One region of the Burkholderia torrens genome, then DNA from elsewhere that is predicted to be linked to it. Evidence: riboswitches for the same ligand, from Rfam matches in the RefSeq annotation. Region 1 holds a riboswitch; the other holds the start of a gene.

Region 1 (14,317 bases):
ATCTCGTCGTGAATCGCCCGGCGGACCTGGTGCGGCCGCCGGCGTGGATGGCAGGTCGTGGCCGGTCGGCCACGGGTAGCAACTAGACGGGCATCCGGCGAGGCGGCCGGTCGATGCCGCCGGTCAGGAACGACACGGCGACGACCGAAGGCGGCTGCGAGATGATCGCGACGCTGACGTCCGCCGCGGCGGGCACCACGGGCGCGCCCGACATGCCCGTACCGAAGCAGCACGACACGCACGCCGGGCATGACGATGCATGCCGCGCGTGGCCATCGTGATCGTGATGGCCTGCCTGCGCGGCCGGCATTGCGTTCGGGGCCTCCTCTACCGGCACGGCGCCAGCGCCAGCGCCCGCGCACGGCATCGACGCAGCCGCGAACGACTGGATCGGCAGGCTCAGCGCCAGCAGCACGACGAGGAGGAATTTGCGCCAGAACGACATGGATGCGGAATCAAGCAGACAACGACCGGTTGGGCCGGCGCGGCGCCGTGACGGCGCGCGCCGGGGGACAAGACGGTCGCAGCTTATCGCCGCCGCGGTGACGACGACATGGCCGAAACATGACCGGAATTTCATGAAACGCGGGTGCCGCGACGCATTGGCGCTGCATGACAATCCCGTCATTCGGCGGTCATCCTTCGCGCACGCGCGGCGCCGTAAGCTCAGGCGTTACACTGACCGGCTGGAATCACGGACAGCCTGCCTCACCATGCGGATACTGATAGTCGAAGACGAACCCAAGATGGCGTCGTACCTCCGGAAGGGGCTGATGGAGGCGAGCTATACGGTCGACATCGCGGAAACCGGCAAGGACGGGCTGTTCCTCGCGCTGCACGAGGATTTCGACCTTGTCGTGCTCGACGTGATGCTGCCGGAGCTGGACGGCTTCGAGGTGCTCAAGCGGCTGCGCGCGCAGAAGCAGACGCCCGTGCTGCTGCTCACGGCCCGCGAGGCGATCGAGGACAAGGTGACCGGGCTCGAACTCGGCGCCGACGACTACCTGCTCAAGCCGTTCGCGTATGCCGAATTCCTGGCGCGCATCCGCTCGCTGCTGCGGCGCGCGCCGCGCAACGTGCGCGACATCCTGCAGGTGGCCGATCTCGAGGTCGACCTGCTCAAGCGCCGCGTGCGGCGCGCCGATACCCGTATCGACCTGACCGCGCAGGAATTCGCACTGCTGCAGCTGCTCGCGGAGCGCGAAGGCGAAGTGCTGACGCGCACGTTCATCACGTCGCAGATCTGGGACATGAATTTCGACAGCGACACGAACGTCGTCGACGCGGCGATCAAGCGCCTGCGCGCGAAGATCGACAACGCCTACGAGAAGAAGCTGATCCACACGATCCGCGGGATGGGCTACGTGCTCGAGGATCGTTCGTGACCGTGAACGCGAGCCCGGCTTCGTATTCGCTGCTGCGGCGCCTGACGGTCGCGTTCGCCGCCGTCGCCGCGCTCGTGTTCGCGCTGACCGGCGCGTATCTGTACCGTTCGCTGTCCGCCGAACTCACGCGGCGCGACGATATCGAGATCTCCGGCAAGCTCAACCAGTTCCTGCAGCTCGCACGCGCCAGCGGATCGACGGCCGCGCTGCGCGCCGATCCGGCCGTGTTTCATGAAGTGCTGCTGTCGCATCCCGGTGTCTATCTCGGCATCTACGACGCGCGGAACCGCCAGCTCGTCGAGCATGCCGACGAAGCCGGCAACACGCTGGCGTCGCTCATCGCGGCACCGCATCCTGCCGGTGGAACGTCCGGCCCGTTCACCTGCTCGCCGTCCGGCATCGGCACGTCGCGCTGCGTGTACGCCCGAGCAACGCTACCGTCCGGCGAAGCGATCCAGGTCGCGCTCGCGCGTACGGCAACCGATCGCCAGTCGCTGCTCGAAAGCTATCGCGTCGACATCTGGCTCGCGGCAGCCGTCGGCGCGCTGCTGGTCGGCGCACTCGGCTACGCAGTCGCGTCGCGCGGCCTGCGCCCGGTCGAGAGCCTCGGCCGGCAGACGTCGCGCATCGAGGCGCACAACCTGAACGCGCGCCTCGACGCGCGCGGCGGCCCGGTGGAATTGCACGAGCTCGCGACATCGGTCAACCGGATGCTCGACCGCCTCGAACGCGCGTTCGTTCGGCTGTCGCAGTTCTCTTCCGATCTCGCGCACGACATGCGCACGCCGCTCGCGAACGTGATCAGTTCGTCGCAGATCACGCTGTCGCGTGCCCGCACGACCGAGGAATACGAAGCGCTGATCGATTCGAACATCGAGGAATGCGAACGGCTGCAGCGGATGATCGAGAACATGCTGTTTCTCGCGCGCACCGACAACGCGCGTCAGCACCTGAAGACCGCCGAACTCGACGCGGGCAGCGAACTGCGTCGGCTCGCGTCGTATTTCCAGGCACTGGCCGACGAGGCCGGCGTGCGCATCGACGTGCGCGGGGAAGCGCCGGTCGTCGCGGATGCGACGCTGTTCCGGCGCGCGGTGAGCAACCTCGCGTCGAACGCGCTCGAACATGCGGAAGCCGCATCGACGATCGAGCTGGCCGTCTCGACGCAGCAGAATTACGCGGTCGTCGAAGTCACGAATCGCGGCGCCGCGATTCCGCCCGAGCAGGTCGAACGGATCTTCGAACGCTTCTACCGCATCGATTCGTCGCGGCACGGCGCGGCGCGCAACGCCGGGCTCGGGCTCGCGATCGTGAAGTCGATCATGGAGCTGCATCGCGGCAAGGTCGAGGTCGCGAGCCGCGACGGGCGCACGACGTTCGCGCTCTACTTTCCGCGCGGCGCGGAGCGTTGAACCGCTCCTCGACTTCCGGCTAGCGATCCCGTTCGGTCGCGAACGACCTGCGAATGCAGGCGAGCAGCGCGACGGTCGCCGCACTGAACACGGCCCCTGCGTAGAACGTGGCGGCGGCGCCTGCCCAGTCCCACAAGGCGCCCGCGACGACGCTCGACACGAGCGTCACGGCGCCGCTGAGCAGGTTGAACACGCCGAACGCCGTCCCTCGCAATTCGGCCGGCGCGGCATGCGCAACCATCGTCGCGAGCAGCCCCTGCGTCATCCCCATATGGACCCCCCACAACGCGACGCCGACGAGCACGGTGCCCCAGTGCGTGCCGTGTGCAAGCACGATATCGGCGGCGATCAGCATGACGAGCCCGGCCACCATCAGCTTCGTGTGGCTCGTCGTGTCGGCGAGCTTGCCGAACGGGTAAGCCGACACCGCGTACACGACGTTCATCGCCACCATCACGAGCGGCACGAGCGCAACGGGCACGCCGCTGCCCATCGCGCGCAGCACCAGGAACGCCTCGCTGAAGCGGGCCAGCGCGAACACGGCACCGATCGCGACGACCCACCAGTAGCGGGCGCCGAGCTGCGCGACGACCTCGCGGCGGATCGGGTTGACGCGCGTCTCGCCCGGCGCGCGCGCCGGCTCGTCGATACCCAACGCGAGCAGCGCCACGGCCAGCACGCCGGGGATCACGGCCAGCCAGAACGCGAGGCGGAAATCGTCGCGCCAGGCCAGCATGATGACGACGGCCAGCAACGGCCCGAGGAATGCGCCCACCGTGTCGAGCGACTGCCGCAGCCCGTAGGCGGCGCCGCGCAAGTGGACCGGCGTGACGTCGGCCACCAGCGCGTCGCGCGGCGCGCCGCGGATCCCCTTGCCGATCCGGTCGACGATCCGCGCCGTCACCACGACGCCGATCGTCGGCGCGATCGCGAACAGCGGCTTGCTCAGCGCACCGAGCCCGTAGCCGGCAACCGCCAGCCACTTGCGATTGCGCAGGTAGTCGCTCAGCGTGCCGGAGAACACCTTGACGACCGGCGACGTCGCCTCGGCGATCCCTTCGATCAGGCCGATCGTCGTCGCGCTCGCGCCGAGCCCCGCCATCAGGAACATCGGCAACAGGCTGTGGATGATCTCCGACGACACGTCCATCAACAGGCTCACGCAGCCCAGCACCCAGACGCTGCGCGGAATCTGGCGAAGAATGCCGGTCGACGATTCGGTCTGCATGGACGGCTCCCGGTCAGGAATCCTGACGCTGAATGCCTGTGATGCTACCGCAGGCCCGTGACCCGCACGCAGGCTTCGGTGGTCGTGCGTCCGGTCTAGTCGGTCGTCTCGCGCCGAATCTTCGCCTGCCGGCGCGTACGGTCGTTCAGTATCTGGTGCCGGCGATGGTCGGTCATCTTCTTCCAGTCGCGCGCCTCGTCGCGCGTGCGCAGGCAGCCGACACAAAAACCCGTCCGGCCGTCGAACGCGCACAGCTCGATACACGGCGATTTCACGGCCACGATCAGGCGGCCTTCGCGGGCGTCATCACTTCGACGGTCACGTGAGACATGCCGTCGAAGCCCGCGACGAGCGCATGGTAGAAACGCGCATCGCGCGCGGCATCGCCGGTTTCGACCGACACGATCGCGCTCATGTGGCCGGGGCCGACGCGCCACACGTGGAGATCGTTGACCTTGTCGCCGAGCGCCTCGATCGCGCGACGGACGTTGTCCGTCAGCTTGCGATCGACGTTGACGTCGAGCAGGATGCCGCCCGTGTCGCGCATCAGCCCATAGGCCCAGTTGGCAATCACCAGCGCGCCGACGATGCCCGCCAGCGGATCCATCCAGACCCAGCCGAACGCCCGCGCGAGCAGCAGGCCGACGATTGCGAGCACCGACACGGCCGCGTCGGCGATCACGTGAATGTAGGCCGACCGGATGTTGTGGTCGCGATGCGCCGCCGAATGCGAACCGTGCTCGTGGTGCGCGTCTTCGTGGTCGTGGTCGTGGTCGTGGTCATGCGCATGATGATGGCCGTGACCGTGATGGTGATCGCCGCTCAGCAGCCACACGCTGGCCAGGTTGACTGCGAGCCCCAGCACCGCGATCGGAATCGCTTCGCCGAAGTGAATGGCTACCGGAGACAGAAAACGCGCGATCGCCTCATAGCCGATCAGCAGCGCGATCATCGCGAGCACGATCGCGCTCGTGAACCCGGCCAGGTCGCCGAGCTTGCCGGTGCCGAACACGAAGCGCGGATCGTCCGCATGCCGGCGCGCGTAGGTATAGGCCAGCGCCGCGATCAGCATCGCGCCCGCGTGCGTCGACATGTGCAGCCCGTCCGCGACCAGCGCCAGCGACCCGAACAGCGTGCCGCCGACGATTTCGGCGATCATCATTGCCGTGCACAACCCGATGACCGCCCAGGTCTTCCGCTCGTTCCGCGCGTGCGCGGCGCCCAGAAACGCATGGCTATGCCAGCTGTCGGCGGCCCTGCCGTCGAATTCGTTCATGATCCGATCCGGTTACTTGAAATAGCTGTGGACGACATCGATCAGCTGCTCGGTCGCGCTGCCCTCGTGCGCGTCCGGCGTATCCGCATCGACCAGATGCGACCGGATGTGGTCCTCCAGCACGACGGCCAGCAGGCCGTTCATCGCGCCACGACAGCTCGTGATCTGCTGCAGCACGTCGTTGCAGCCGCGCTCTTCCTCCAGCGCGCGCTCGATCGCTTCGACCTGGCCCTTGATCCGACGCACGCGGTTCAGCAGCTTCTGTTTTTCGCGAACGGTATGACTCATCGATGGCTCCTGTATAGGGTAGGGGAGTATATCTCCAGGAGGGTTTCCCTATAGGGTAGAGGGGTATATTTTTTCGAGATGAAGGCTTGTCGAAAGAAATCCGCTCGGCTAGACTGCCCTTCGTCTTTGGGGAGTAGCCTGCTTTCCGTCCCCCGGAAAGCGAACGCGTCAACACACTCGGCCTGTGGCCGTGGCGCGTTCGGCCTGATCGGCTTGGCGAGACCATGGGCGCATCGCGTCGTTCCTGGTCGGACGTCGGCGGATGCGCCATGGTTCGTCAGCGTCCGACCACGGAGTCCCCATGTTCCCCACCGCCTTCTCTCCGCGCTCCCCCGCCCGCCGGGCACGTGCCTGCGGAGGTGCCGCATGACCTTCATGTTCCTCGAACTGGCGTTCATGCTGATCGTCATCCTCATCGCGGCCGAGGTCTTCACCAATGCGCTCGAACATCTTGGCGAACGCCTGAAGATTTCTGAGGGCGTCACCGGTTCGCTGTTCGCGGCCGTCGGCACGGCGCTGCCCGAAACGATGGTGCCGCTGCTCGCCCTGGCCGGCGGCACGGCGAACCAGGCCGTGAACGAGGAAATCGGCGTCGGCGCGATTCTCGGCGCACCGCTGATGCTCGCGACGCTCACCACGTTCCTGATGACGCTCGCCGTGATCCGCTCGCGCGGGCTGCGCGGCACGATCACGCCTGAACGCACGGGCTTCGTGCGCGACATGAACACCTTCCTCGTCGCGTTCTCGCTGGCCACCGCCGCGATGTTCGTCCCGCATCACAACTGGGCCGTGCGCGCCCTGCTCGCCGCGATGCTGGTCGGGCTCTACGTGATGTACGTCGTGATGACGTTCCGTGCGTCGACCCGGCTCGTCGATGCCGGGCACGGCACCGAAGCGCCGCATGCGATGTTCCTGTCGCGTCTCGGCCTGCCAACCAATCTCACGACGATCGTGCTGCAGTTGCTGATCGGCCTCGTGCTGCTGGTCGGCGGAGCGAAGGGCTTCATTCACGGCGTGGAAGGCGTATCGCACGCGCTCGGCATCTCGGCGCTGCTGCTGTCGCTGATCATTGTGCCGATCGCGACGGAGTTGCCGGAGAAGGTCAACAGCGTGCTATGGATCCGCCGCAAGAAGGATACGCTCGCGTTCGGCAACATCACCGGCGCGATGGTGTTCCAGGGCACGCTGCTGCCGGCGATCGGCATCATGCTGACGCCGTGGGAGCCGCGCCCCGAAGTGCTGACCGGCGTGATCATCACGCTCGCGGCGGCCGCGTGGCTGCGCTTCAATGCGCGCACCCGCGGGCTCGCGATCTGGGCGTTGCTCGCGAACGGCGCGGGTTATGCGGGGTATCTGGTCCTGACGCTGGGGCGCTGAGCTGGCTCACCCGGCACACGCCCGCCGGCGCGGCGCGACCGATGTCCCGCCGCGCCGCGTGCCCGCGAGCGATTCAGATGCGCGTCTGGTTCACACGCTGCGACAGTTGTTCGGCGCTTTCCTTGCGCTCGCTGTACCGGTCCGTCAGGTACGCGCCGACGTCGCGCGTCAGCAGCGTGAATTTGACCAGCTCCTCCATGACGTCGACGACCCGGTCGAAATACGCGGACGGCTTCATCCGGTCGTCGTCGCCGAATTCCATGAACGCCTTCGCGACGGACGACTGGTTCGGAATGGTCAGCATGCGCATCCAGCGCCCGAGCACGCGCATCTGGTTGACCGCGTTGAACGATTGCGAGCCGCCGCTGACCTGCATGACCGCGAGCGTCTTGCCCTGCGTCGGCCGTACCGCGCCGACCGACAACGGAATCCAGTCGATCTGCGATTTCATCACGCCGGTCATCGCGCCGTGCCGTTCGGGGGAGCACCACACCATGCCCTCCGACCATTGCACGAGTTCGCGCAACTCCGCCACTTTCGGATGGTGCTCGGGGGCATCGTCGGGCAACGGCAATCCGGACGGATTGAAGATCCGGACGTCGGCGCCCATGGCCGTCAGCAACCGCGCCGCCTCCTCGACCAGCAGCCGGCTGAACGAACGCACGCGCAATGATCCGTAGAGCAGCACGATGCGAGGCGGATGCGTGGACGGAAGCGCGGGCTGCAGCCGGCTCGCGTCCGGTACGCGAAAGAGCGTGGCATCGAGTTGCGGCAGGTCGTTCAGGCGGTCAGACACGCTTGCCCTCCGCATCGATCACGATTTCGCCGTCTTCCTTCGCAAACGGCCCCTTCTGCGGATCGGGCAGGATATCGAGCACCTGCTCGGACGGGCGGCACAGCCGCGTGCCGAGCGGGGTGACGACGATCGGGCGATTGATCAGGAGCGGGTGGGCGACCATGAAGCCGATCAGATCGGCGTCGCTCCATCTCGGATTGTCGAGATCGAGCGCTTCATAGGGTGTCCCCTTGCGACGCAGCACGTCGCGAACGGGAATGCCCATCGCCGCGATCAGCGCGCGCAGTTCCGCTTCGCCCAGCGGCGCTTCCAGATAAAGCACGACGCGCGGCTCGACGCCGCTGTTGCGGATCATCGCCAGCGTGTTGCGCGACGTGCCGCAATCGGGGTTGTGATAGATCGTGATGTCGGTCATTTCCGGATTCCTGAATGATGTCACGCGCGCTCGTACCAGCCCTTCGAACGGTTGACGACGCGCACGACGAGCAGCATGACCGGCACCTCGATGAGCACGCCGACGACGGTCGCGAGCGCTGCGCCGGAGTGAAAGCCGAACAGGCTGATGGCCGCCGCCACGGCCAGTTCGAAAAAGTTGGATGCGCCGATCAACGCCGACGGGCACGCGATGCAGTGCTTCTCGCCGACGACGCGATTGAGCCCGTAGGCGAGCGCCGCGTTGAAGAACACCTGGATCAGGATCGGCACCGCGAGCAGCGCGATCACCAGCGGTTGCTTGAGGATCGCCTCGCCCTGGAACGCGAACAGCAGCACCAGCGTGGCCAGCAGTGCGGCGATGGACCAGGGGCCGATCTTCGCCATCGCGCGGTCGAACGCCGCCTGCCCGTTGGCGAGCAACAGCCTGCGCCACGCTTGCGCGAGGATCACCGGGATGACGATGTAGAGCACGACCGACGTGAGCAGCGTCGCCCACGGCACCGTGATGGCGGACATCCCCAGCAACAGCCCGACCAGCGGCGCGAACGCGATCACCATGATGCTGTCGTTCAGCGCGACCTGCGACAGCGTGAACAGCGGATCGCCGCCCGTCAGCCGGCTCCACACAAACACCATCGCCGTGCACGGCGCGGCAGCCAGCAGGATCAGGCCGGCGATATAGCTGTCGATCTGGTCGGCCGGCAGCATCGGCGCGAATAGCTGCCGGATGAACAGCCAGCCGAGCAACGCCATCGAAAACGGCTTGACGAGCCAGTTCACGACGAGCGTGACGCCGATCCCCCGCACGTGCTGCCGAACCTCATGCAACGCACCGAAGTCGACCTTGACGAGCATCGGCACGATCATCATCCAGATCAACAGCCCGACGGGCAGGTTGACCTGGGCGTATTCCATGCGGCCGATGCGCTGGAAAAGCCCCGGCTGCGCCAGGCCCAGCGCGATGCCGAGCACGATGCAAAGCGTCACCCAGACGGTCAGGTAGCGCTCGAAGAATCCGATGGCGGGCTTGACCGCCACCGCCTGCGACGCGGCCGCGTTCGAGCCGGTCATGTGCGATCCCCGCAGCAGGCGGGCGCCGCCGGCACGCCGCAGGCCGCGCCGGCGCAGCAGTTCTCGGTCAGGAACCCGACGAGGCCGCTCATCGATTCGAAATTCGCCGCGTAATAGATGAACCTGCCGTCCTGGCGCGCGGTGACCAGATCCGCATGCGACAGATCCTTCAGATGGAACGACAGGCTCGAGGGCGACAGCCCGATCTGCTGCGCGATCGCGCCGGCCGGCAGTCCTTGCGGCCCGGCAACGACCAGCGCGCGAAAGATGGCCAGGCGCGCTTCATGAGCAAGCGCGCCCAGGGCGCGCACGACGAGATTGGAGTCCATGGCGCGAAGGATAGCGCCATCATTTCGACATTTCAAGTATTGTTGAAATAATGGTGCATCGCTATGCCAGTAGTCCGTCCACCTCCAGCACGGCCCGCACCGCCGGCCGCGCCCGCACGCGCTCGTACCACGCACGCAGGTGCCCGTACCGGCTCAGGTCGATATCCGCGTGGTACACCGAGCGCATCCAGTCGGCCTTGCCCCAGCCCGTGAGTGCGAAGAGGTACGCATCGGCGACCGTGAACGTGTCGCCCGTCAGGAACGTCCGGCCGTCGAGCTGGCGGTCGATCCAGGCAAAGCGGCTGTCGAGCTTCGTTCTCGCCGGATCGACGTACTTCCCCGCCTGCACGGCATACAGCAGCGGGATGAAACCCTTGTGGATCTCGGTGCCGAGGAAGTTGAGCCATTCCATCAGCCGGTAGCGCGCGAGCGTGCCGTAGGCCGGCGCGAGCGCGGCTTCCGGGCGCTGGTCCGCAAGATACTGCGCGATCACCGGCCCTTCGCGCAGCACCGCGCCGTCGTCGAGTTCGAGCAGCGGCACGTAGCCGAGTTCGGTCACGTCGTAGTAGTTGCGGCCGTCTTCGACGACATGCTTGCGCGCGTCGACCTTGACGATCTCTGCGTCGATGCCGCCTTCGCGCAGCACGATGCAGATCGCCTGCGAACAGCTGCCGGGAGCGTGATAGAGCTTCATGCGTTTCCTTGGTGAGTTGTCCATGTATCGATTCGCCGCGACGCGGGCGCTAATATCTCGCATCGGCACACGGCTGAGAAGACGGCAGTCGTTTGTGCCGAAGTCACAAAAAATTTACCGACCAGGATCGAGCACGATGAAAACGAGTGCGACAGGATGTTCCGTCGAAGAAGCGATGCGCCTGCTCGGCGGCCGCTGGCGGCTGCTGCTGGTGTCGTATCTGCTCGACGGGCCGCGGCGCTTCAGCGACCTGCGCCGCGACATGCCGGGCATCTCGCAGCGCATGTTGACGCTCGACCTGCGCGCGCTGGAAGACGCGGGGCTCGTATTGCGAACCGTGTATCCGGAAGTGCCGGTGCGGGTCGAGTACGAGCTGACCGCCGACGGCGATCGGCTGCGGCCCGTCGTCGAAGTGATGCGCGAATTCGGGCTGTGGCTGAAGGCGCGCGATGCCGATGCGTCGTGCTACACCGACGTGACACCGGGAGCGGCAGCCGCAATCGAAACGGCCCTCCATTCAAGCCGATAACCCCTACTCTCTTACGCAGGAATCCACATTCATGGAACTTCACGCCACCGTCGGCGCGGCGACGTCCGATCTCGACGACGACGAAAGCTTCGCCAACATCTACTGTCACGATGCGGAGCAGGACTATTGCTTCGCGCTGTCGCGCTTTCCGGACGATGCACTGATCGAAGTGATGGTCCGCGACCAGGTCAACCTGCGCGTCAAGGATCTGTCGGTGCGGCTGACCGACGATACGATCGACGTCGAGATCGAACCCGCCCTCGCCGCGCGGCTCGACGGCCAGACGCGCTACGTGATCCGGCTTGCGCCCGGCCAGTACGATCCGGTCACGCTACGTGCAGCGCTGAAGGAAATCTTCGTCGGCAAGAGCGGGTTTCGCGACGACAGCACGCCGCGCTGACCGACCACCTGCTCATGACGCACGCCGTGCAATTCCACCCGCTTCCCCGCCTCGCTGCGCTGCTGCTCGCCGCGAGCGCATCGATCGCGCCCGCCGCGCACGCGGCCAAGCCGTTGCTCACGTTCAAGATCGACGACACCGTCACGGCCCGTGTCGAGCGCGCCGACAGCGCACACGTCACGGTCCGCCTCCTGCCGAGCGGGAAAACGCAGACGCTCGACGTGACGGCCGCCGACGAGGAAGGCCACTATCACCTCGCGACCGACGACTACAACTTCGACGGCCACCGCGATCTCGCCATGCACGCGACGCTCGGCATGGTCAACGACAGCTTCGGCATCTACCTGTACGACGCCGCGCGCCAGCAGTTCGAACCGCTGCGCATGCCGGCGAGCAACATGCCGCACGGCAACTGCGACGACCTGGTCAACGTGGCGGCGAAGCCGAAGGAGCGCACGCTGTACAGCGCGTGCCGCGGCGGCCCGATCTGGTACACCGATGCGTATCGCTTCGACGCCGGCGGCAAGATGTACCTGTACCAGTCCAGCGAGGCGATACCGGACGACCTGCGCGACCTGCTCGACGGCGATTCCGGCCCGTCGTCGATGCTGCTGACCTACGACGCGCAAGGCAGGCGCGTGTCGCGCCGCCCCGACGCGTACGGCGGCGGCACCGTCACGTTCAAGGTGCGCCCGGCACGCCTGCCGCTGCACGACGCGATGACCGATGCGCCCACGCGCCGCTACGTCGTCGCGGGTGACACGGTCGAACTGATCGACACGAGCGCCGATTTCCAATGGCTGAAGGTGCGGTATCGCAATCCGCACGCCGGTGTCGTGCAAGGCTGGGTCAGTGCGAAGGAAGCGATGGCCAACTGATGCACGACGCGGCTCGCGTGCCGCTTCTCCCACATATTGAACGCTCAATGTCCCATTAATAGGGATGCCTGCTCAAATGTTGACGCACCTCACCCACGGCTCTAACGTTCGCCCCAACGCCCTTCGATTCGGCCGCCCTGCTCGCAGGCGCCGGCCGGGCACAGAACACAGGAGACAACCGTGGCCCAATCCGCGTCACGCACCCACGCGAACCCGCCCGAGCGCTCGACCGCGCATGGCGGTACCGCACCCGATTCCGCCGCCCGCCCGGCCGCGACCACGCAGCCGAGCCGCAAGCGCCTGCTGATCCTTGCGCTGCTGTTCGTCACGGTCGTGATCAACTATCTCGACCGCAGCAACCTGTCGATCGCCGCGCCCGCGCTGTTCAAGGAACTGAACATCGATCCCGTTCGCGCGGGCCTCGTGTTCTCCGCATTCGGCTGGACCTATGCGCTGATGCAGATCCCGGGCGGCTGGCTCGTCGACAAGGTGTCGCCGCGCGTGCTGTATGCGGGCGCACTCGCACTGTGGTCGGCCGCGACGCTGCTGCTCGGCTTCGCGGGATCGTTCGTCGGGCTGATCGTGCTGCGTCTCGCGGTCGGCGCGCTGGAAGCGCCGGCCTACCCGATCAACAACCGCGTGGTCACGACGTGGTTCCCGACCCGCGAACGCGCAAGCGCGATCGGCGGCTACACGTCGGGCCAGTTCGTCGGCCTCGCGTTCCTCACACCGGTGCTCGCGTGGCTGCAGGTGCATCTCGGCTGGCACATGGTGTTCGTCGCGACGGGCCTCGCCGGCATCGCGTGGGCCGCGGTCTGGTATGCGGTATATCGCGAGCCGCGCGCGTTTCGCGGTGTCAATGCGGCCGAGATCGCGCTGATCCGCGACGGCGGCGGCCTCGTCGATCTCGAGGACCGCGTCGCGGCGCGCAGCGAACGCGCGCCGTCGACGTGGCGCGACCTCGGCGTCGTGCTCGGCCGGCGCAAGCTGTGGGGCATCTACCTCGGCCAGTTCGCGCTGAACTCGACGCTGTGGTTCTTCCTCACGTGGTTCCCGACCTACCTCGTCAAGTATCGCGGGATGGATTTCATCAAGTCGGGCTTCCTCGCGTCGCTGCCGTTCCTCGCCGCGTTCGTCGGCGTGCTGTGCTCGGGCGTGCTGTCGGACTGGCTGATGCGCCGCGGCGCCTCGCAGGGCTTCGCGCGCAAGCTGCCGATCATCTCGGGGCTGCTGATCTCGACCTGCATCATCGGCGCAAACTACGTGACGTCCACCGGCTGGGTGATCGCATTCATGACGATCGCGTTCTTCGGCAACGGCTTCGCGTCGATCACATGGTCGCTCGTGTCGGGGCTCGCGCCCGCGCGACTGCTCGGCCTCACCGGCGGTGTGTTCAACCTGATCGGCAACCTGTCCGCGATCGCGACGCCGATCGTGATCGGGCTGCTGGTCGACGGCGCGGACTTCTCGCGCGCCATCACGTACATCGCCGCGATGGCGCTCGCGGGCAGCCTGTCGTACGGGTTGCTCGTCGGCAAGGTCGAACGCATCGACGCATGAGCGCCGCAGGGGCGGCACGCGCGTGCCGCCCCTGCTCGGCGACTGCCCGCGTGCCGCGTCAGAACCGCGTGAACCCGTCGCGCGAAAGGTCGTGCGGATTGCCGGCCACGTAGTCGAGCGCACACGCGTCGGTATCGATGCCGACGGTCAGCAGCGTTTCCCAGCGCTCGGTGTCAGGCATCGACGGATCCGGGTGGAAGCACACGACGGCCGCGTCGCCGGCCGCACCGCACATCGCCGCCGCGCGTTCGCGCACATCGGCGCTCGTCATGCCCGTCACGACATCGTTCAGGTGCGCGAAACGCTCGCGCGTGGTCGAGCTGTCTGGCATGCATTCGCCGCCGCTCAACGCATGATCGAGGAAGTGGTTCGTATGCAGCAGCCAGCCGTCCGGGCGCGGCACGACCACGCCGACACCCGACGGGCTCAACTCGATGCTCGCCGCGCGCGGGTGCGCGTCGTGCCGCGTGAACACGGTCAGCACGGTCGATGCGCTCACGCGCGCGGTGCGCGCGAGTTCGATCGCCTCCTGCACCGTCGTCGCGTCTTCGAGCAGGCGCCGTGCGATCGCGTGCACCGGCACGCCCGCGCTGTCGTTGTCGCTCGCGTGATGCAGGATGTTGAAATGCAGCCCGAGCCCCGCGCCGTTCACGCCGAGC
Region 2 (14,317 bases), on a different replicon from region 1:
CCGAGCGCGGCCGCGCGATCGGTCATGTTGTTGGCCGCGTCGTATTGCGCGGTCGCGAGGCGCACGGCATCGGCCGGCTCGTCGAGTTCGGCGAGATATGCGAGCGCGAGGTTCTTCAGCGCACGGCGGCCCGAGGCCTCCGGCGTCGGTTCGTAGGCGCCGGGCGTCTGGTGCTGTTCGTACGCGGCGAGCCATTCGGCGCGCAGCGCGGTCGCGAGCTGGCGGCGCACGAACTGGCGCGCACGATGCACGGCGGCCGGATCGGCTTCGGCCATCTGGTCGGCGAGATAGGTTTCCGACGGCAGCGTCAGCGCGAGTTCGCGGAACGCGGGTGACAGGCTTTCATCGGTCAGCACGCGGCGGAACGCGGCGACGAAGTTCTCGCCGAGCGTGAGCGGTTCGTTCGCGGCGGCGCGCGAGGCGAGCGTCAGCAGCGCGCGCGTCGCGAGGCGCTGGCCGGCCTCCCAGCGGTTGAAGGGATCGCTGTCGTGCGCGAGCAGGAACGCGAGATCGTCGTCGCTGTAGTCGTACTCGACGATCACCGGCGACGAGAAGTTGCGCAGCAGCGACGGCAGCGGCGCTTCCGGCACGTCGACGAACGTGAAGGTCTGCTCGGTGTCAGTGAAGTCGAGCACGCGCGTCGTGCCCGATGCGGCGGCTTCGCCGTCGAGACGCAGCGGCAGGTCGCGGCCGTCGCGGCCGATCAGGCCGATCGCGAACGGAATCAGCAGCGGTCCCTGCTGCGTGTCGAGCGCGGCCGGCGACGCGTCGCCGTAGCCCTGCGCGAGCGTGACCGTATAGCGGCGCGCGGCCGCGTCGTACGCGGTGCGCACCGACACGCGCGGCGTGCCGGCCTGACTGTACCAGCGCTCGAACTGCGCGAGGTCGCGCCCGTTCGCGTCGGCCATTGCGTGACGGAAGTCGTCGCAGGTCACGGCCTGCCCGTCGTGACGCTTGAAGTACAGGTCCATCCCCTTGCGGAAACCGTCGCGGCCGAACAGCGTCTGGTACATCCGCACGACTTCCGAGCCTTTCTCGTAGACGGTCATCGTGTAGAAGTTGTTGATCTCGACGTAGCTTTCCGGGCGCACCGGGTGCGCCATCGGGCCCGCATCCTCGGCGAACTGCAACTGGCGCAGCACGCGCACGTCCTCGATGCGCTTGACCGCGCGGGCCGCCGATTCGACGTCGTCGCCTGCGGCCATGTCGGCCGAGAACTCCTGGTCGCGGAACACCGTCAGGCCTTCCTTAAGGCTCAGCTGGAACCAGTCGCGGCAGGTGACGCGGTTGCCGGTCCAGTTGTGGAAGTATTCGTGGCCGACCACCGATTCGATGTTCGCGAAATCGGTGTCGGTCGCGGTTTCGGGGTTCGCCAGCACGTACTTCGTGTTGAAGATGTTGAGCCCCTTGTTCTCCATCGCGCCCATGTTGAAGTCGCCGACCGCGACGATCATGAAACGGTCGAGATCGAGCTCGAGGCCGAAGCGCTTTTCGTCCCAGCGGATCGAGTGGATCAGCGAATCCATCGCGTGACGCGTCTTGTCGAGATCGGCCGGCTCGACCCAGACCTGCAACAGCTTTTCCTTGCCCGAGCCGGTCGTGATCGTCTCCTCGATCGCGACGAGCTTGCCGGCAACCAGCGCGAACAGGTAGCTCGGCTTGCGGAACGGGTCTTCCCACTTCGCGAAGTGGCGGCCGTCGGGCAGGTCGCCCGAGTCGACGAGGTTGCCGTTCGACAGCAACACCGGGTACGCGGCCTTGTCGGCACGCAGCGTGACGATGTACGACGCCATCACGTCGGGGCGGTCGAGGAAATAGGTGATGCGGCGAAAGCCTTCGGCTTCGCACTGCGTGAAGAAGTTGCCGCTCGACACGTAGAGGCCCGACAGCGTCGTATTCTGGTCGGGTGCGCACGCGCTTTCGAGCGTCAGCTCGAACGTGTCGGGCACGTTCTCGACCGTCAACCCGTGCTCGTGCGCGCGCACGGCGCCATGCGGCGCGCCGTCCAGCCAGGCGCCGACGAACTCGAGCGCTTCGCCCATCAGCTCCAGGTGCGGCGCGGGCGCGGCATCCGGATTGCGGCGCACGCGCATCGTATTCCTGACGATCGTGCGGGCCGGCGCGAGATCGAATTCGAGCGCGACGGAATCGATGAGGAAGGCCGGCGGCGTGTAGTCGGCGCGGCGGATCACGGTGGAGGAGGCGTTGTCGGACATGGTCGTCGAGATCGGTGGAGTGGGGGACGGGCCCGCAAGACGGGCCTGGCGAACCGGGCCATTGTACAAAGGCTTGCGGCTGCGTGCCGGGCGAACTTTTTACCGCTTTCGGCAGTCCGCGTATTATCGGCATCCCGTTACGGTTCGCGCGGTGCGACGAACGGGTGACGGATCGACGAGGATCAACATGAAACGCGAATGGATTTTTCGCGGTGCGGGCTGGGCGGCGGCGCTGTGCGTGGCGCTGCTGACGGGCTGCACCAGCTATGTGACGACCCAGGTCACGGCCTTCTCCGACTGGAGCGGCAGCGACGCGACACGCACCTATGCGTTCACGCGCACCGATGCGCAGAAGAACAGCCTCGAGCAGTCGACCTACGAGCCGATCGTCGCGAACGAGCTGTCCGCCTATGCGTTCCGGCAGGTGCCGCCGGCGCAGGCACGCTATCTCGTCGGGCTGACCTATTCAGTCGGCAGCGATCTCGTGACGGTGCCGCAGCCCGTCTACTACGATCCCTGGTTCGTCGGGCCGGGGCCATACTGGCGGCGCGGGCCGTGGGGCCCGTGGGGCCCCTGGGGGCCGATGCCGGCCGGCTACGTCGCGCAGACGTACCAGGTGTTCGACTACGTGCTTGGCATCCGCATCACCGAGCGCGCGACGGGCAAGGAGGTGTACAACGTGTCCGCGCGCACGACCGGCGACAACGGCACGCTGCTGTACGCGATGCCGTTCCTCGCGCGCAGCGCGCTCGCCGATTTCCCGCTGTCGAACGGCGCGGTCCGCTCGGTCCGGCTGCCGGTCGACAAGCGCGGCGGCCCGGCGGCGCCGGCCGCCAACGAGCGCGCGGTGCCGGCTGCGCCGGCCTCTGGCGCGGCCGTCGTCAAGTAACGCAGTCGCCATCACGGCGCGGCCGCCCGGCCGCGCCGGCCATTCCCTTCCGTCAGACGCCGACGCCCAGCAGCGCCAGCGCGCCGAGCACGACGAACAGCACGGCCGCGATCCCGTGCACCAGCTTGGTCGGCAGGCGGTGCGCGAAGCGGTCGCCGAGCAGGATCGCCGGCACGTTCGCGAGCATCATCCCGAACGTCGTGCCGGCCACGACGCCGATGTAATCCTGGAAGCGCGCGGCCAGCGCGACGGTCGCGATCTGCGTCTTGTCGCCCATTTCCGCGAGGAAGAACGCGACGAGCGTCGCGCCGAACACGCCGAGCCGCGAACGGGTGGCGTTCGCTTCGTCGGCGTCGAGCTTGTCGGGCACGAGGATCCACAGCCCCATCGCGATGAACGAGAACGCGAGCGCCCAGCGCATGATCGACGGCGTGACGAGCGCGCCGAGCCATTCGCCGAGTGCGCCGGCGAAACCGTGGTTCACGAGCGTCGCGACGAGCACGCCGAGAATGATCGGCACCGGCTTGCGATAGCGCGCGGCCAGGACGAGGGAAAGCAGTTGGGTCTTGTCGCCGATTTCAGCGAGGGCGACGGCGCCGGTGGAGATCAGGAAGGCTTGGGACACGAATGGGGTTCCACGGGCCGATGTTGTGCGTGCGAGCGACGATCCACGGCGCGCCGGGCCCTGATGCGGCGCACTGTGAACCATCGGTCTCGCCAGGCCAACGTGGCTGCGTCCGCCATGGCCAAACGGCCAAGTCTGTTGACGGACGCCTCCGTCACGATGCGCGCCGGGGGCGCGGGACATCGAGCGGAGCGGCTACTCCCCAATGAGCGGCGAATTCTAGCACGGCGGATTGCGTGCGGGAAAGCGGGCGGGCAGCGTGTCGGGGCTCGATCGGCGTGCGGCTGCCCGACGGGCGCGGCGGCGAATGTGCCGCGCCTGCCGGGGCTGCGTTCCGACGGATCGTTGCCGTGACGGTCAAGCGGCGGCCGGGCGGCGCGCGGCGCCGCGTTCGTGCACGAGTTCGCCGGCCGCATAGGTGCGGTACACCGCGCGGTCGTCGCCGAGCAGTGCGAACGCGAACAGCAGTTCCTCGAGCGAATCGGCGCGCTTCGTGCGGCGCGCGAGCAGCGGCGTGGCCTGCGGATCGAGCACGACGAAGTCGGCTTCGGTGCGCGGCCGGAGCGTGCCGACCGTGTCGGCGAGGTCGAGTGCCTGCGCGGCGCCGGCCGTCGCGAGCCAGAACATCCGCGTCGCGGTCAGGTGGTGGCCCGACAGCCGCGCGACCTTGTGCGCCTCGTTCATCGTCTGCAGCATCGAGAACGACGTGCCGCCGCCGACGTCGGTCGCGAGTGTGACCGGCACATCGTGTTCGCCGGCCTTGTCGAAGTCGAACAGCCCGCTGCCGAGGAAGAAGTTCGACGTCGGGCAGTGCGCGACGACGGTGCGCGTCTCGGCCATCCGGCGGCGGTCCTCGTCGTCGAGGTGGATGCAGTGGCCGTACACCGCGCGCGGACGCAGCAGCCCGTAGCGGTCGTAGATGTCGAGATAGCTGCGATGGCCGGGGAACAGCTCGGCTACCCATTTCACCTCGTCGACGTTTTCCGCGACGTGGCTCTGCACGAACACGTCCGGATGGCGGCGCGCGAGTTCGCCGCACGCCTCGAGCTGCGCCTCGGTCGACGTCGGCGCGAAGCGCGGCGTGAGCGCATACATCTGGCGGCCCTTGCCATGCCAGCGGTCGATCAGCTCGGCGCTGTCGTCGTAACCCGATTGCGCGGTGTCGCGCAGGAACTCGGGGCAGTTGCGGTCCATCAGCACCTTGCCCGCGATCATCCGCAGGTCGCGCGCGTCGCTCGCCGCGAACAGCGCATCGGCCGACTGCTTGTGCACCGTGCAGTAGACGAGCGCGCTCGTCGTGCCGCACGCCAGCAGTTCGTCGACGAAGAAATCGGCGACTTCGCGCGCATGCTCGGGATCGCCGAACTGGCGCTCGGTCGGGAACGTGTACTTGTCGAGCCACGGCAACAGGCCCGGCGCCGGCGACGCGATCATGTCCGTCTGCGGATAGTGGATGTGCGTGTCGATGAAGCCGGGCACGATCAGCTTGTCGCGCAGGTCGTGGACGACCGCGTCGCGCGCGAGCGTCGCCGCGAGCGGCGCATACGGGCCGGCCGCGACGACCTTGCCGTCGGCGACGATCAGGAGGCCGTCGGTCTCGTAGTTCGCGGCCTGGCTCGATTGCGCCGGGTCGCCGTTGAAGGTCAGCAGCTGGGAACGGAAAGCGGTTTGCGTCATGACGAATGGTCCTGCATCAAGGTAAGGCGAACAGAAGAAAGCGATCGACGCCGCACGGGGGCGGGACGGTGCTTCGCGAGCGGCGGCGGCACGCGGCGTGCGGCACGGCCGGAGGCGATTGCGCGGGCGAAGGTGGCGGCCGAAGCCGCCAGCCAGTGGTCGCCGGCGGACCTCGCAGCCGCTGTGCTCGCGACCGATGCGGCGGCGAACGGAACGGCACGCCGCGGCGGCAGGCACGAGCGGGCGACGACCGGCCGCGCCGTCGCCACGCGTGCACGCCCGCGACCGGCCCGGCGCGAGGCCGAGCCGCTGGTCGCGAGGCGGATGCCGTTGCCGTGTCTCATCTGTCAGCGCTCCTCGATGCGGGCCGTCACGCGGCCTGCCAGTAAGCGTCGAGGCGCGCGTACATTGCGTCGCGCTGCGCCGGTTCGATGAACGATGCCTCGAAGCCGTTGCGGATCACCGCATGGACTTCGGCATCCGTGAGCTGCAGCCCTTCGGCCGTCGCGAAGTAGTTTTCGTTGACGTAGCCGCCGAAATAGGCCGGATCGTCGGAGTTGATCGTCACCGCGACGCCGCGATCGAGCAGCGCCTTCAGCGTGTGCTTCGCCATGTCGTCGAACACGCACAGCTTCAGGTTCGATAGCGGGCAGACGGTCAGCGCGGTGCGCGTTTTCGCGAGGCGTTCGACGAGTGCCGCATCCTCGATGCTGCGCACGCCGTGGTCGATCCGGTCGACCTTCAACACGTCGAGCGCTTCGTAGATGTAGGCGGGCGGGCCTTCCTCGCCCGCGTGCGCGACGAGCTTCAGCCCGAGTGCGCGCGCCTTCTCGAACACGCGCGCGAACTTGGTCGGCGGATGGCCGAGTTCGGACGAGTCGAGGCCCACGCCGATCAGCCGGTGACGATATTGCTCGAACAGCGGCAGCGCGGATTCGAACGTCGCGAGCGCGTCCTCTTCGGACAGGTGACGCAGGAAGCACAGGATCAGCTTGCTCGACAGCCCGCGCTGTTCGGCATCGGCGAGTGCGCGCTCGATGCCCGCGACGACCGTCTCGATCGGCACGCCGCGCTCGGTGTGCGTCTGCGGATCGAAGAAAAGCTCGGTGTGGACGACGTTGTCGGCGAGCGCGCGTTCGCAGTACGCGGCCGTCATGTCGTAGAAATCCTGCTCGGTCAGCAGCACGCTCGCGCCGGCGTAATAGATGTCGAGGAACGATTGCAGGTCGGTGAACGCGTACGCGGCGCGCAGCGCGTCGATCGAGTCGTACGCGAGCTTCACGCCGTTGCGCTGCGCGAGCGCGAAAATCAGTTCGGGCTCGAGCGAGCCTTCGATGTGGATGTGCAACTCCGCTTTCGGTGCGCGGGCAATCTTGTCCTTGAATGTCGGGGTCATGGCGTCGTTCTTGGTCGGTCAGTAGGTAGGGGAAGCCTGCGCGGACGCATTCGCTTCGACGGCCTGCAGCAATTGCGCAGCCACCGAGATCGCGATCACTTCGGGCGCCTTGTCGATGATGCCTTCGACACCGATCGGGCAGCGCATCCGCGCGACCTGGGCCGGGTCGATGCCGATCGCCGCGAGGCGATGATCGAACTGCGCGCGTTTCGCGTGCGAGCCGGTCATTCCGAAGTACGCGTAGTCGCCGCGTCGCAGGATGCGCTCGGCCAGCACGAAATCGAGTGCGTGGTCGTGCGTCATCACGACGAAGTAGGACTGCGGCGGCGCTGCGTCGACCGCGTCGGCCGGGGCAGCGGCCGCGTCGATCGAGAGGTTGCCGATGCCGGCGAGCGCGTCGGCCGGCGGGAACACCGCATCGGGCCCGTCGATCCAGCGCACCTGGCACGGCAGCGTCGCCAGCACCTTCACGAGCGCGGTGCCGATGTGCCCGGCGCCGAACAGCACGACGGGGAACGCATACGGCGCGATCGTTTCGGTCAGCAGCGACACGCCGCCGGTTTCCCACAGCAGGCAGTCGGCACGCGCGGCTTCCGATTCGGGCTCGCTCAACAGCGGCGCGCCCGGCGAGGGGCCGAATGATACGCTACGCACGGTCGCGGCGCCGGCCGCGACGCGCTTCGCGAGCGACATGATCCAGCCGAGATCGCCGACGTCGAGCCGCTCGAACGCGAGCACCACGGCGCCGCCGCAGCACTGGCCGAGGCTCGGGCCGAGCGCGAGCCGCTCGAGCCGGCGTGCGTGCGGCACGTGCGCGCCGTCCTTCAGCAGATGCCGCGCGATCTCGATCGCCTTCCATTCCAGATGACCGCCGCCGATCGTATGGCGGGCCGTGTCGCGCGTGACGAGCATCTTGGTGCCGGCTTCGCGCGGCGCGGAGCCGTCGGTATGCGCGACCGTCACGAGCACGGCCGCTTCGCCGTGCGCGAGCAGTTGCTGCAGATCGCCGAGCCAGGCTTCCATCAGCACACCCCGTGCGGAACGACGCGGCACGACACGCGGCGCGGGCCGGCGGGCATGACGATGGCGAGGACGGACGGGAGCAGGGCAGGCCGGCCGCACGGCTGACGCAGTGCGGCGGCGGCGCGCCGACGACGCGCGCGAACGGCGCCGCTGGACACGCGGACGCCATGAGGGTGACGGATGCGGATGGTTTGCGTTGTCATGATGAATCCAGTCGACATTGCGGATCGGGCGCGCGTTACGCAGGGAGCGGTGAGACCGCCTGGCCTCGCGCACGTAGATCGCCATCCAGTCCCGAAGATAGCATCGCCACGCGGCAGGAACATGGCCGGGCGGTGATCCGGGCTATCAGGAGGCGATCATGTCGATCATAGGCCCGCCGCGCGGGATCGGGGGACCGATGCGTGCGCATCGGGCCGAAACGCACGCGTGACGGGGCGGGGGCGCGACGCTCGCGCGACGCGCGTTCGCCCGGCGATCGGGGCGGCAGCGGAGTAGGTGTTTACGCGCGGCCGGCCGGATTGGGGCGGCGAAAGCGCCGGATGGAGACGTCGGCGTGCGGCTCGATCGAGCCGCACATGCCGGTGGCCGGCAAGGCGGCCGGCCGGTCAGCCCGCGAGCTTGCGGCGATGACGCCAGAGGCTCGCGACGACCGCGACCAGGATCACGGCGAAGCCGATCAGCGCCCAGCCGGGCAGCAGGATGCCGAAGATCGGCGGGTAGACGGTCTCGCACAGCCCGGCGACCTTGAACATGCCGGGGAACCACTGCGCGGGCGGCAGGCTGTCGACGATCGGCTGCAGCGTGTCGAAGCCGCAGCTGAAGCCCGGATTCATCTGGATCGACAGGTGTCGCGCGGCCGTGCCGACGCCGCCGGCCGCCGCGATCGCGATCAGCAGTTCGAGCACCCAGATGCCGCGCCAGTTGCGGATCCCGGCGGCCAGGAACGCGAAGATCCCGATCGCGCAGAAGAAGTAGCGCTGGATGATGCACAGCGGGCACGGATCTTCGTTCTTCACGTACTGCAGGTACAGCGCGCCAGCCAGCAGGGCGATGCACGCCCATCCGAGCAGCATCAGCAGGCGGCGTTCACGGCGTAGCGCAAGCGTGTAGTCGTTCATGTCGGCGGGGTTCCTCGTCGGTCGGTCCGGAAAACAATCGCGCGATTTTAGCGCGAACGGTCTGGCACGAAACTGACAGCGCGCGTGCGGCACCCTGCCGCATCGCGCGCACTGCCCGCCGGCGATCGGCTGGCGCGGTCAGCGGATCGTGTTCAGCACGGCTTCGACCGCCTGGCCGATCGCGAGCAGCGCGTCGTCGCGATGCGGCGCCGCCGCGAGCATCAGGCCCACCGGTGCCGCGTCGCGCGGGTGGCACGGCAGCGACAGGCCGCACGCGTCGAGGAAGTTGAACGCGCTCGGGTTGCGCAGGATCAGCGCATTGGTGCGCGTGAACGCGTCGTCGTCGGTTTCGAGGTCGGCAATGCGCGGCGGCACGACCGGCACCGTCGGCGCGACGAGCGCATCGAAGCGCGCCCAGACCGTGTGCGCGGCTTCGTCGAGCATCGCGGCGCGCGCGGCGAGCAGGTCGAGATAGTCGGCCGCGCTCGCGGGTTCGCCCTTCAGGATCCGCGTCAGCACGCGCGGGTCGTACTGGTCGCGATGCCGGGCGAGCAGCGGGCGATGCCATGCATACGCCTCGATCGGCGAGAAGCCGAAGCGGTTGATCTCCGGCAGCCGGTCGAGCGCAGGGAAGCGCACTTCGGTGACGATCGCGCCGGCGGCTTCGAGATGCTTGAGCGCGGTGTCGAGCGCGGCCGCGACGTCAGCGTCGACCCCGTCCGTCACGTAGTTCGTCAGCACGCCGAGCCGCACGCCTTCGAGCGACCGGGCGGCCGGCACGTGCGGCTCGAGGCCCGCGAGCATCCGGTCGACGAGCGCGCAGCACGCGACCGTCAGGCCGATCGGGCCGAACGAGTCGAGCGTCGTCGACAGCGGCACGCCGCCTTGCGTCGGGATCCGGCTCGCGGTCGGCTTGAAGCCCGTCAGCCCGCACAGCGCGGCCGGAATGCGGATCGAGCCGCCGGTATCGGTGCCGAGCGCGACGGCGGCCATCCCGTCGGCGACGGACGCGGCCGCCCCCGACGACGAACCGCCGGAAATCCGCGCGTCGCCCGGCACGTCGCGATGGTACGGCGAGCGCGGATTGCCGAAGTGCGGATTCAGTCCGAGCCCCGAGAACGCGAACTCGCTCATGTTGGTGCGGCCGACCAGCACCGCGCCCGCCCGCTTGAGCCGCGCGACGGCGACCGCATCGGTGCGCGCGGGCGGCGCGCCGTCGAGCACGCGCGACCCCGCGCGCGTCACCTGGCCCGCGACGTCGAACAGGTCCTTCACCGATACCGGGATACCCGCGAGCGGCGACAGCACGGTGCCCGCGGCGCGCAGCCGGTCGTGTGCGTCGGCGGCCGCACGCGCGTTGTCGGCGTCGACTTCGGTGAAGACGACGGCGCCCTGGCCCGACGGATCGGCGATCCGGTCGAGCGCGGCGTCGACGAGCGCGCGGCTCGTGGTGCGGCCGGCCGCGAGGTCGGCGGCGAGCTGGGCCAGCGGAGGAAAGGGCGTGAAAGTGGTCATGGGCGGCTCAGGGGCGAAGATGTTGGAGAAGCGTGGAGCGGAACGAATCGATATGGCCTTCGACGGCCGTGCGCGCACCGGCGGCGTCGCGCGCGGACAGCCGCTCGAACAGCTCGCGATGCTCGTGCTGGACGTCCGCGAGGTGGTGCGGTTCGGACAGCGTGACGAACCAGAAGCGCAGCGAGCGCTCGTGCAGCGCGCGCAGGATTTCCGCGAGGACCGTGTTGCGTGCGGCCGCGGCGATCGCCTGGTGAAACGCGCGGTCGAGTTCCATCATTCCCTCGACGTCGTGGGTGTCGACGCAGGCCTGTCCGTCGTCGAGCAGCGCAGCCATGCGCGCGAGATCGTCCGGCGTCGCATGGCGCGCGGCGAGTTCCGCGCAGTGCGCTTCGTTGATGCGCCGCACGTCGATCACCGCGACGATGTCGTCGAGCGACAGCGGCTGCACCATCAAGCCCTTGCGCGGCATCACGGACAGCAGCCCTTCGAGCACGAGCCGATGCACGGCCTGATGCACCGGCGTGCGGCCGATCCCCGTGCGCGCGACGAGGTCGGCTTCGTTGAGCGCGGCGCCCGGCTTCAGGCGCATCGTGATGATGTCGCGCTGGATCAGCGCGTAGGCGCGGTCGGCGAGGCTGGCCGCCGGCGCGGCGGGCCGGTCGCGGGTGACGTCGGTCAGGGTAATCATGCGAGGTGCGGCGCGGCGGCCGGACGGGGCGCGATCATGGCGCGGGCGATCGGGAGCGTGGACGATGCGTGGATATTATTGTGATATATCACTGGTGTCCAGTGCGGGCGGCGAGACACCGGTGGGGCAGGCCGCGAACGGGGACGGTCGCCGGCGTTGCTTGCATCGACTTGCAACAATGGCGACAGGATGTTGCAGGTTTGCCGCGCGATCGTGCACTGAAGCATAATGAATCCTCGTCTACCCATACGCGTGAGCGACGTACCAGACCATCGTCATGAGCGAAAACACGCCTTCCCCGGCCGGTCTGCCCGGCACCTCTTCCGCTTCTTCCGACTCCCTCCGTTCCGATCCGGCGAAAACGCCCGATGCGCCGGCCGCGCAAGCCGCCGCCGCGCAGAACGTCGCCGCGGACGGCGCGTCGCCGGTCACGGCCGCGTCAGAGCCCGGTGCGCCCGGCGCGGCGGCTGCAGCCGCCGTCGATGGCGTTGCCGCGCCGCCGAAGCCCGGCGCGCCGCCGCCCGGTTTCGGCGCGCAGCCCGATTTCGATACGCCGCGGCCGCCGCCCGCGAGCGCGCAGAACGCACCGCCGGCCTACCTGAAGCAGAGCGACACGCCATGGTCGGTGTTCGGCCGGATCGTCGCGGCGCGGGCACGCCGGCTGTTCGACCGCGCCGGCCAGCGCATCACGCAGCGCACGCTGCGCATCGGCGTGTCGGCGCGGATCTTCCATCCGGAGCCGGGCGCGAAGGGGCTGCGCGGCAAGACGCTGCAGTATCTCGAGGAATCGATCGCCCACTGGGTGATGTCGCGCGACGTGCTCGTGTTCATGATTCCGACGGTCGGCCACCAGGGCATGATCCATCCGAGCAACATCCGCCTGCGCGACTACGCGAAGCATCTCGACGGCCTGCTGCTGCAAGGCGGCGCCGATGTGTCGCCGCAAACCTACGCGGCCTCGGATGTGCGCCCCGAATGGCCGGGCGATCGCGTGCGCGACATGTACGAACTCGAGCTGCTGCATGAATTCGTCGAGTCCGGCAAACCCGTGCTCGGCGTGTGCCGCGGCTGCCAGCTGATCAACGTCGCGTTCGGCGGCTCGCTGTATCAGGACATCGCGACCGATGTGCCGACCGCGAATGCGCATGTGAGTGAACACTACGACCAGCATCGTCACGCGATCCGCTTCCCGGATTCGTCGACGCTGGCGAGCATGTTCCCCGGGCGCAGCGAAGCGATCGTCAACTCGATCCATCACCAGGCGATCCGCGATCTCGGCCGCGACCTGAACATCGAGGCCGTGTCGGCTGGCGACGGAATCATCGAGGGTATTCGCCACCGTCGCTCGCCGTTCGTCGTCGGCGTGCAATGGCACCCCGAGTTCCATCGTGCGGGCGGCTCGGAACTGCTCGACTGCACGCCGCTGCTCGATGCGTTCCTGCGCGCGGCGCGCGAAACGCGCCTGTAGCAAACCGCGTTTTTCCGCGTCGCACGAAGGCCGGCCGCATCCCGATAAATTCGAGATGCGGCCGTTTCGTTTTGGACGATAATCGCGACTCCCGATTCGTTCGCCGGAGTCTGACGTTGGTTTTCCGAAATTTTTCCCCTGCACGCTGTGCCACGTGGATCGTTGCGCTGGCGGCCTGTGCGCAAGCGGGCGCGGCCTGGTCTGCCGACGCGACCGCACCCGCCGCCGGTACGCGTCCGGCGGTGACGAGCCTGAGCGGCGGTGCCGCGTCGACGGACGCCGCCGCGCAAGGCAACGTCGCCGAACTGACGCAGATGCTGCGCGACGGACGGATCGTCGAGATGCGCACCACGTACAACGGCAGCTACGGCGCGAGCCTGCTGTTCGATCCGCGCGAGATGACGTACTACGTCGCGCTGTTCCAGGACAAGAATCTGTGGCGCGTGATCCGCTCGCAGGAGAAGAGCCGCGCGGAGATGGTGTATGCGAACTTCGTCCAGCAGACCGTGCAGCTTGCCGATATCGAGCTCCGCCGTACCGAGCTGCAGGCGCAGAAGGCGTTCCTCGAACGCGTGATCGCGCTGCAGTCGAATCGTGCGCAGCAGCTGCAGGCCGACCTGAGCGTCGCGCGCAGCCAGCAAGCCGAAGTCGCGCAGCGCCAGAAGTCGGCGCAGGAGCAGACGCAGGCGCTGCAGGTCGAGAAGCGCGCTGCGCAGTTGCAATTGCGCGATCTGCAGGAGCAGGTGCGGCGACTCGAGCAGCAGACCGAGACGGGGCTGCCCGCGCACAAGTAACGATTCGTCAGCAGGACGGCAGAGACGAGCGAAACCCGGCGAAGCGATCTTCGCCGGGTTTTTTATTGGGCGGTTGCCATCGGGACATCGTCAGCGCGCGAACGCGTCGGGCGTATCGGTCAAGCGGCGGTGGGTCAGTTGCGACGTCCAGTCGAAACCGCTGGCGCTCGCGTGCGTCGTGCGGGCGGGTTCGGCGCCGCGCAGCGCGTTTGCCATCGCGATCAGCGTGAGCGGATCGTCGAGCGTGCCCGTCGCGAGCGGCGGCGGGGCGCGCCGCTCGCGTGCCGCGACAGTGGCTGCGGTGTGCCGCAGCGGTGAATGGGCGGTGAGCCGCGTGACGGCCGGCGTTCGGGCCGGCGTCGTTGCCTGCTGACGACTGCTGGCCCGGTGCGGCGATGCCGCGGCGGTGCGTTGTGTGCCGGACGTCGCCTGCGGCGGAAGTGGCGCCGGACGACCGGCGACGCGGTGTGCGGCGGGCTGCGATTCGGCCGCTTTCGTGACAGGTGTCGCCGCCGTGCGCGGCGGCGGCGCGGCGCGCGTCGATGGGCCGGGCCGACCGGCGGCGGCGCGCACGGTGCCGGTGGCCGAGGTCGAGCGATCCGGCACGGTGCTCGCCGCATGAATCTCATATGCGGACCTGAAACCCGTGGGCGGTTCATGCGCGGCGATCAGCCAGCCGATGATGCCGAGCGCGCCGATGCTCCAGCAGGTTGCGTACATCGCGCGGCGGTCCCGCGGGGGGGCGGCAGTATGCCGGAAGTGCCGGCCCGCGACGGCGGGCGGTCCGGCCGAAGCGGGTGCGGACGTCATCGCGGGCAACGGCTGCCAGCGGCACACGCTGTGCGGCCGGTCGACGTCGATGCAGGACGTCGTCAGTGTCGCGAGGCAGTTCTTGCTGGGCCGCG

What was found. A riboswitch is a leader RNA that binds a small molecule or an ion and turns the genes downstream of it on or off. The one in region 1 is predicted to bind manganese.
Region 2: another riboswitch for manganese. It lies ahead of AC5LXX_RS04870 (TMEM165/GDT1 family protein); the one in region 1 lies ahead of AC5LXX_RS28920 (sodium:calcium antiporter).

Annotation. Positions count from the first base shown of each region.
Region 1 covers NZ_OZ480212.1:2,812,541-2,826,857, forward strand. The annotation lists gene AC5LXX_RS28885 (hypothetical protein) at 83-445, opposite strand; gene AC5LXX_RS28890 (heavy metal response regulator transcription factor) at 714-1,385, shown strand; gene AC5LXX_RS28895 (heavy metal sensor histidine kinase) at 1,388-2,797, shown strand; gene AC5LXX_RS28900 (MFS transporter) at 2,817-4,025, opposite strand; gene AC5LXX_RS28905 (DUF1289 domain-containing protein) at 4,121-4,306, opposite strand; gene dmeF (CDF family Co(II)/Ni(II) efflux transporter DmeF) at 4,309-5,301, opposite strand; gene AC5LXX_RS28915 (metal/formaldehyde-sensitive transcriptional repressor) at 5,314-5,589, opposite strand; yybP-ykoY riboswitch at 5,706-5,875, shown strand; gene AC5LXX_RS28920 (sodium:calcium antiporter) at 5,956-6,966, shown strand; gene arsH (arsenical resistance protein ArsH) at 7,040-7,777, opposite strand; gene arsC (arsenate reductase (glutaredoxin)) at 7,755-8,177, opposite strand; gene arsB (ACR3 family arsenite efflux transporter) at 8,198-9,268, opposite strand; gene AC5LXX_RS28940 (ArsR/SmtB family transcription factor) at 9,265-9,597, opposite strand; gene AC5LXX_RS28945 (glutathione S-transferase C-terminal domain-containing protein) at 9,659-10,291, opposite strand; gene AC5LXX_RS28950 (winged helix-turn-helix transcriptional regulator) at 10,428-10,820, shown strand; gene AC5LXX_RS28955 (hypothetical protein) at 10,852-11,220, shown strand; gene AC5LXX_RS28960 (XAC2610-related protein) at 11,235-12,098, shown strand; gene AC5LXX_RS28965 (MFS transporter) at 12,279-13,658, shown strand; gene AC5LXX_RS28970 (C45 family autoproteolytic acyltransferase/hydrolase) at 13,717-14,317, opposite strand, start outside.
Region 2 covers NZ_OZ480211.1:1,047,186-1,061,502, forward strand. The annotation lists gene pepN (aminopeptidase N) at 1-2,216, opposite strand, end outside; gene AC5LXX_RS04865 (DUF4136 domain-containing protein) at 2,404-3,105, shown strand; gene AC5LXX_RS04870 (TMEM165/GDT1 family protein) at 3,158-3,730, opposite strand; yybP-ykoY riboswitch at 3,771-3,946, opposite strand; gene guaD (guanine deaminase) at 4,088-5,407, opposite strand; gene AC5LXX_RS04880 (hypothetical protein) at 5,404-5,751, opposite strand; gene AC5LXX_RS04885 (adenosine deaminase) at 5,778-6,803, opposite strand; gene xdhC (xanthine dehydrogenase accessory protein XdhC) at 6,822-7,826, opposite strand; gene AC5LXX_RS04895 (disulfide bond formation protein B) at 8,435-8,947, opposite strand; gene AC5LXX_RS04900 (amidase) at 9,086-10,462, opposite strand; gene AC5LXX_RS04905 (GntR family transcriptional regulator) at 10,470-11,150, opposite strand; gene AC5LXX_RS04910 (gamma-glutamyl-gamma-aminobutyrate hydrolase family protein) at 11,428-12,618, shown strand; gene AC5LXX_RS04915 (DUF2968 domain-containing protein) at 12,735-13,412, shown strand; gene AC5LXX_RS04920 (hypothetical protein) at 13,503-14,317, opposite strand, start outside.